Linked DNA regions of Algoriphagus sp. Y33. The protein of the gene in region 1 interacts with the protein of each later gene in a pairwise test. Links are inferred from orthologs where the notes say so. Each region holds a gene or a part of one and is shown in the gene's direction. Other genes may lie near its edges. The genes, in order: ung and ID165_RS19240.

What was found.
Region 2: the proteins of ung (region 1) and ID165_RS19240 interact in binary tests that used the Escherichia coli proteins (3 or more experiments, as listed by UniProt). The link is inferred for Algoriphagus sp. Y33 from one-to-one orthologs.

The regions. Positions count from the first base shown.
Region 1 is NZ_CP061947.1:6,153,485-6,156,715, forward strand. What follows is about bases 295-3,193. They hold ung (uracil-DNA glycosylase), read left to right. Parts: upstream 295-1,362; coding sequence 1,363-2,025; downstream 2,026-3,193. Other genes in these bases: ID165_RS25400 (O-methyltransferase), read right to left, coding at 295-938; apaG (Co2+/Mg2+ efflux protein ApaG), read right to left, coding at 916-1,302; lepB (signal peptidase I), read right to left, coding at 2,375-3,193. Outside these bases: ID165_RS25395 (methyltransferase domain-containing protein), read left to right, coding at 1-146; more of ID165_RS25400, read right to left, coding at 135-294; more of lepB, read right to left, coding at 3,194-3,231. UniProt on the Escherichia coli protein: Excises uracil residues from the DNA which can arise as a result of misincorporation of dUMP residues by DNA polymerase or due to deamination of cytosine.
Region 2 is NZ_CP061947.1:4,742,449-4,745,681, forward strand. What follows is about bases 131-3,031. They hold ID165_RS19240 (nucleoside-diphosphate kinase), read left to right. Parts: upstream 131-1,320; coding sequence 1,321-1,743; downstream 1,744-3,031. Other genes in these bases: ID165_RS19235 (bifunctional oligoribonuclease/PAP phosphatase NrnA), read right to left, coding at 131-1,137; nirB (nitrite reductase large subunit NirB), read left to right, coding at 2,246-3,031. Also shown: more of ID165_RS19235, read right to left, coding at 103-130; more of nirB, read left to right, coding at 3,032-3,233. UniProt on the Escherichia coli protein: Major role in the synthesis of nucleoside triphosphates other than ATP. The ATP gamma phosphate is transferred to the NDP beta phosphate via a ping-pong mechanism, using a phosphorylated active-site intermediate.

The DNA.
Region 1 (3,231 bases):
GCCCGCCTTTTGGAGGAAGGGTGGAAGAGTATGTATTGCTATTTGAAAAGTATTTTGAAATCAAAACCTGTGAATCATGTTATAATTCGATTGCAGAGCGATCTGGGTCGGAGGTGTTTATGATGATGGAGAATTCAAAAGTCTAGCACATAGTCGCTTTTTTCTCCGGGGTAATCCAACAACACAATACCGCATTCATAAAAGTCTAAACTAAGTTTGACTAGGGGATTGGATTTTATTTCTTTCCATACTTTTTCCATTTCCCTTGACCAATGAATATCTCCTATAGCAATAATGGATTTCGTATGGGTTTTTTGAAGTATTTGTTCGAAATAAGTTAAAGTACCTTCGTAAGTATGTGTAGCATCTACCAGGGCAAAATCGATTTTTTCCAAGGTGCAAAGCGTGGAAGGCAGCGTGTGGTTAAGTTCTCCAACAATTAAATTGAGATTTTCGAATCCCTGACTTGGCTTGGCAACTCTGGCAATCTCAGTGGAACCTTCGAAAGTGTATAGGCTTCCCTGAGTAGTCCTAGATAGATACCTACTACCGATACCCATGCAAGTTCCCAACTCGACGACGATATGAGCAGGAGTCAGCGAGCAGAAAAACTGATAAAGTTGTGCATACTTCCGACTACTGGTGCTGAACTTGGTAATGTCAGCCACGTGTCGCTTCGCAGTGTTGACAATTTTGGATCCTGCGCCGTAATCATCTACTTCAATGACTTCATCCGACGAAAGCAAATGCTTTCTATATACTTCGATGTCAAGATCTATACTTTTATTTGCCTCAATGTAGTCGAAAAGATCTTGATAGGTACTGAATAACAAGGGAGACTGAAGGGAATATTTGTCTTCTTTATTCAGCCAGTAAGCTAGGTAGGAGAGTAGCGGAAAAGATTTGTTTAGCAAATCAATTATGAAAGTAATTTGCAATCATTTGAAATTCGGGTATTACTACTTCGAATTTACTTCCGTCAAAGAGTTTTTCCATAAAGTAAATTCCAGTCATCTTTCCCATGCCCGACTTTAGGTTGCAACCTGACACGTAGCTATGTGTCTCGCCGGGTTCCAGAATAGGTTGTTGCCCCACTACGCCGTCCCCTTCAACTATTTTCTTGACTTCTGCTGCATCAGAAATTTCCCATCTTCTGCGCAATAGCTGCACGGTTTGGCTGCTTTTGTTTTCAATAGTTACCTTGTATGTGAAAACAAAATGGTGCTGATGAGGACTGGAGAATTCTGATTGGTAGGTGACTTCAACACTTACTTGAATTCCGGACGTAATCGCAATTGCCATAATTTAAGTAATTTAAAAGTCTGTAAATATATAAGTTATAGTTTGATTAGCAATATGTCCATGGATGTGAAAATAGAGCCAAGCTGGAGAAATACATTAATGCATTTGTTTGAACAAAAGTTCTTTAATGACTTGGTTTCCTTTGTGAAAGACGAGTATGCGACGACAAAAGTTTACCCACCGGGAAAGGAAATCTTTAATGCGTTCAATCATTGCCCTATTGACTCTGTAAAGGTGGTGATTCTTGGGCAAGACCCCTACCATGGTCCGGGACAAGCACATGGATTGGCTTTTTCTGTTAGGCCAGAAGTGCCTTTTCCGCCAAGCCTACTGAATATTTTTAAGGAAATAGAATCGGATCTAGGTAAGCCTTTGCCCGCAAATGGAGATCTGACACGCTGGGCAGACCAGGGTGTGTTTTTATTGAATGCTACACTCACCGTGCGGGCTCATCAGGCAGGGTCTCATCAGAATAAGGGATGGGAGGAGTTTACCGATGCGGTGATTCGGGCAATCAGTGAAAGCAGATCGCATGTGGTATTCTTGCTTTGGGGAGCGTATGCCCAGAGAAAATCCTTACTCATTGATTCTGAGAAGCACTTGGTGTTGAAAGCACCGCATCCAAGCCCGCTCTCATCATACCGCGGGTTTTTTGGCTGCAGGCACTTTTCAAAAGCAAATGACTATTTGATTGCTAATGGTATAGGGCCAATTAACTGGTGAATCAGCGAGTCAAGACGCGCCGACTGCAGCAAAAGTGTATTTGGTAAATAAGACTTCAACTTCCTGCCCACCGGTAGGCGGACGCCCATTCTGATAAACTTGGACTTTCCCCAAGATAGGAAGACCTGCCTGAAAATGATCTATAATCTGTGGCGTCTGTGAAAATCTGTGTGTCTACACTTAAGTTAAAACATTTAAAAAAAGAGACTGTCTCATAACTCATGATTGTCACATTGAGCAGCTTGCCTTGCTGTGGCGGGAAGTCGAAATGGGCTTAATTAGCACATAAAAGAATTCGACTTCGCCCAGTCTGATGAGAAAAGCTGATTATGGGACAGTCCCTTAAAGATTAATTTATTCCGCTAAATATTCTACTCCAACGAATCTTGCTGAACATTGATTCATGCTTGTCCAGCGAAAGCCACAAGAACCAAGCTTTGCCTACGATATGGTCTTCGGGAACGAAGCCCCAATAGCGGGAATCCAGCGAATCGTGACGATTGTCCCCCATCATGAAGTAATAATTCTGTTTGAATGTATAGCTGTCTACTTTTTGACCATCGATAAAAAGTTGTCCTTCTTTTACTTCTACATTCTCCAGACCTTCATATTTCTCGATAGTGAAACTGTATTTCATCACATTTTCATTGGTCATCTCGATTGTCCAGCCTTTGGCAGGGATTTTAAGAGGGCCATAATTGTCGCGATTCCAGCCTAAAGTCAATCCGTCAGGAAAAACACCTGATTCTCCACCGCTTTTCTGGAGCCTTTTAGTCACTGACGTCACCACAGGGGATGATTTTAATCTATTGATCACCTCTTCCGTGGCAAAGACCAAATAGCCCGATCCATCACTGAAAGTCAAATGACTTTCAGGATTGATGTCGTACTGTTTGAAGAAATCTTCTGTAAGAGGTCTGTTAGTGATCACATCATATGAAAATTGCATTTCATCAGGTTTTGGGGAAGGTTCGTTATTTACGAAAGCATTTCCCTCTCTTACTTCGATTACATCTCCAGCGATCCCGATTGCCCGCTTGATATAGTTGGTTTTAAGATCGGTAGGATATTGAAATTCTACAGGGTAATTGAATACGACTACATCATTTCTTTTCACATCAGAGAACCCCGGGAGTCTATAGTAAGGTATCTTAATAGCATCTGAATAAGAAGGGAGTTCGGTCCCCCATATTTTCTGATGAGTAA
Region 2 (3,233 bases), 1.4 Mb from region 1 along the record:
CTCGCAGGCACTACAATCATCCCAGTGTGTAACGTCTGGGTCATGTCCGATTTCGTAAAGGATAAGTGATTTTTCAAGGTAATAAAGGGGAGTTCAAGCCAATCAATCTGTTGCAAGAGGAACAACGCGGAATAATTCGTCCTGGTGCTCTTCCACCAAGGTCTCAAATCGCTCTACAGTGTCTTTAAGACTCAACGTAGACTTTCCTCCCGAGGCATTTTTATGTCCACCACCATCAAAATACTCTGCCGCAAATTTATTGATGGCTACTTCACTGGATGATCTGAAAGAAATTTTGACACCGTCTTCACGTTCCGAAAATAAGGCAGCCAGCTTTATCCCGTCCAAAGATAATGCATAATTGACCAAACCTTCTGTATCGCCTGTACGACTTTGATATTTTTTAAGATCTTTTTTGCTGATCGCAAAATAGGCCATATGAAGATTTTCATGTACTACCAGCCGGCGGCTGATCGCAAAACCGATAAATTTCAGTCTATTGACCGAATTGGAATCATAGATCCAATTGGCGATTTGTGAAATATCGGCTCCCAAATCTACCAATTCCGCCACTACGAGATGTACATTCTTGGTGGTATTGGGATGTCTAAACCCTCCCGTGTCAGTCATAATCCCGGCATAGAGGCATTCAGCGATGTCTTTATCCAAAAGCTTCTCATCCCCCAACTGCACGATCATTTCATAGACCAGTTCGCAGGTAGCGGCGGCTTCAGTGCTCCAGATACGGAAATCAGCAAAATCCTCAGGATCCTGATGATGATCAATATTGACGGTATATGCTTCCGACTTGCGGATCATTTCGCCTAATTCGTTTACCCTTTTTAAAACAGAGAAGTCCAAACAAAAAATAACATCCGCTTCATTTAATTTCTTGGTGGCAAGATCAGTGTGCTTGGGATTACTGAAATCCAGCACTGCGTCATTGCCTTTCATCCAGTCCAGAAATGAAGGATAATCCGACGGGGTCACCACCGTCACCTCATGCCCCTTCTTGAGCAGGTAGTTAGCCAACCCCAATGAAGAACCCAATGCATCGGCATCGGGTTTGACGTGAGTAGTGATAAATATTTTTTTGGGTGAGGCTATCTCTCTCTTAAACGAGGCTAAAGCTTCAATTTTATACATTTAGCTGCTTTTTGGCTCTGTAGTACGCAAAGGTCAGGAAATTTTCGACAATTCCCAATTATCCCAGCTCACTGATAATGAATAAACTACACGGAAAATGCTAAAGTTTTTATGGTGAATGCTGCGAAAAAGTCTATTTTTGCGCCCGAATTAAACCAATGAAAAACATAAAACATGGCAACTAACAGAACATTCACTATGATCAAACCTGATGCTTTCGCAGATGGAAACTCAGGAGCAATTTTGAAAATGATCGAAGAAGCAGGCTTCAAAATCGTGGCCATGAAGGCAACCCGATTGACAAAAGAGATCGCAGGCAAATTCTACGAAGTTCACTCAGAAAGACCATTCTACGCTGATCTTTGCGCATATATGTCTTCCGGACCTATCATCGCAGCTATCCTGGAGAAAGAAAATGCAGTGGAAGATTTCAGAAAATTGATAGGTGCTACCAACCCGGCTGATGCAGGTGAGGGAACTATCCGTAAGATCTTCGCCAAGTCTATAGAAGCTAATGCCGTACACGGTTCTGACTCTGACGAAAATGCCGCTATCGAAGGATCTTTCTACTTCTCCCAGATCGAAAGAGTAGGTTAATTCTAATCGAAAAAAATAAATTTTGAAAGCATTCCGTTTTGGGATGCTTTTTTTATTTGAAGACAAAATAACCGCAGAGCACAGAGGTTTACGCGGAGGACACAGTTAGCAATAAATACACTCCGTCATTGTGGGGAACAGCCTGTCCCGATGTACCGTAAAAGCAATCTCTGTGTTATCCCGATTCTGTTATCCTGCTTCTCCAGAAGCCGGATCTACTTTACACTCTCATCCCCTGAGGGAAGCCCGCCTTAATCAAGGTTTTGATAGGGCAGTCGGGAGAACCAAATAAAATTTTCCTCTAATTAGACCACTTACGTAGAAGCAAAATTCATCCAATATCTAGATACTTAATCCAGTGATAAGTCGATTTTAAAGCCTATTGACACCCTTTTCTCCTTTCCAGCTTACTTTCTTATACTTATTTATAATAAGTATTTCTTTATGTTTTTGCTTTTAATTACGTATTTATACTTATATTTGAGTTCTAAAATACGTAGCCATGAAAAAAGTTATTGTCATAGGAAATGGAATGGTGGGGTACAAGTTTTGCGAAAAACTGGCCGCCCACCCACTTCGCGATCAATTTAAAGTTGTAGTATTCGGGGAAGAGTCCAGGCCGGCTTATGATCGTGTCCACCTAAGCGAATACTTCTCACTGGATTCGGCGGATAAGCTGCTTTTAGCGCCCCGTAACTGGTATGCTGAGAATAACATCACGCTACGTACAGGAGAAATGATCACTTCTATTGAGGTGGAAACCAAGCGTGTCTTTACACATAAGCACGACTATTTCGAATATGACTATCTAGTTCTGGCTACCGGCTCTTCCTGCTTTGTCCCGAATATCAAAGGAGTGGACAAGCCCGGTGTATTCATATACAGAACCATAGAAGATCTCGATGCAATCAAGGATTATGCGCAAAAACTCAAGCTTGAAGGAAAATTCAAAGCATCTGTACTTGGAGGAGGTCTTCTTGGTCTGGAAGCGGCAAATGCGGCCAAAGAACTCGGACTTCAAACCGATGTAATCGAATTTGCCCCGCGTCTGATGCCGCGTCAATTGGACAAAGCCGCCAGTGACATGCTTCAGAACAAGATAGAGAGCCTTGGCATGAACATTCACCTGGGCAAAAACTCCAAAGAAATCACAGGGGAAGAAGGTGTCGAAAAAATAGAATTTACAGACGAAACTTCCCTCCAAACCGACATGCTGATTATTTCCGCAGGTATACGTCCCAGAGACGAATTGGCGGTGAAATGTGGCCTGAAAACAGGTGAAAGGGGCGGAGTATATGTGAATAATAAAATGGAAACTTCCGATCCGGCCATTTATGCCATCGGAGAAGTAGCACTTTATAATAATGGGATCTACGGACTGGTAGCTCCGGGATATGAGATGGCGGGAGTGGCTGTAGATCAAATTACGGGAGGCGAAAAGCTGATGAGCCCTTCCATCGATATGTCCACGCAACTCAAATTGGTGGGCA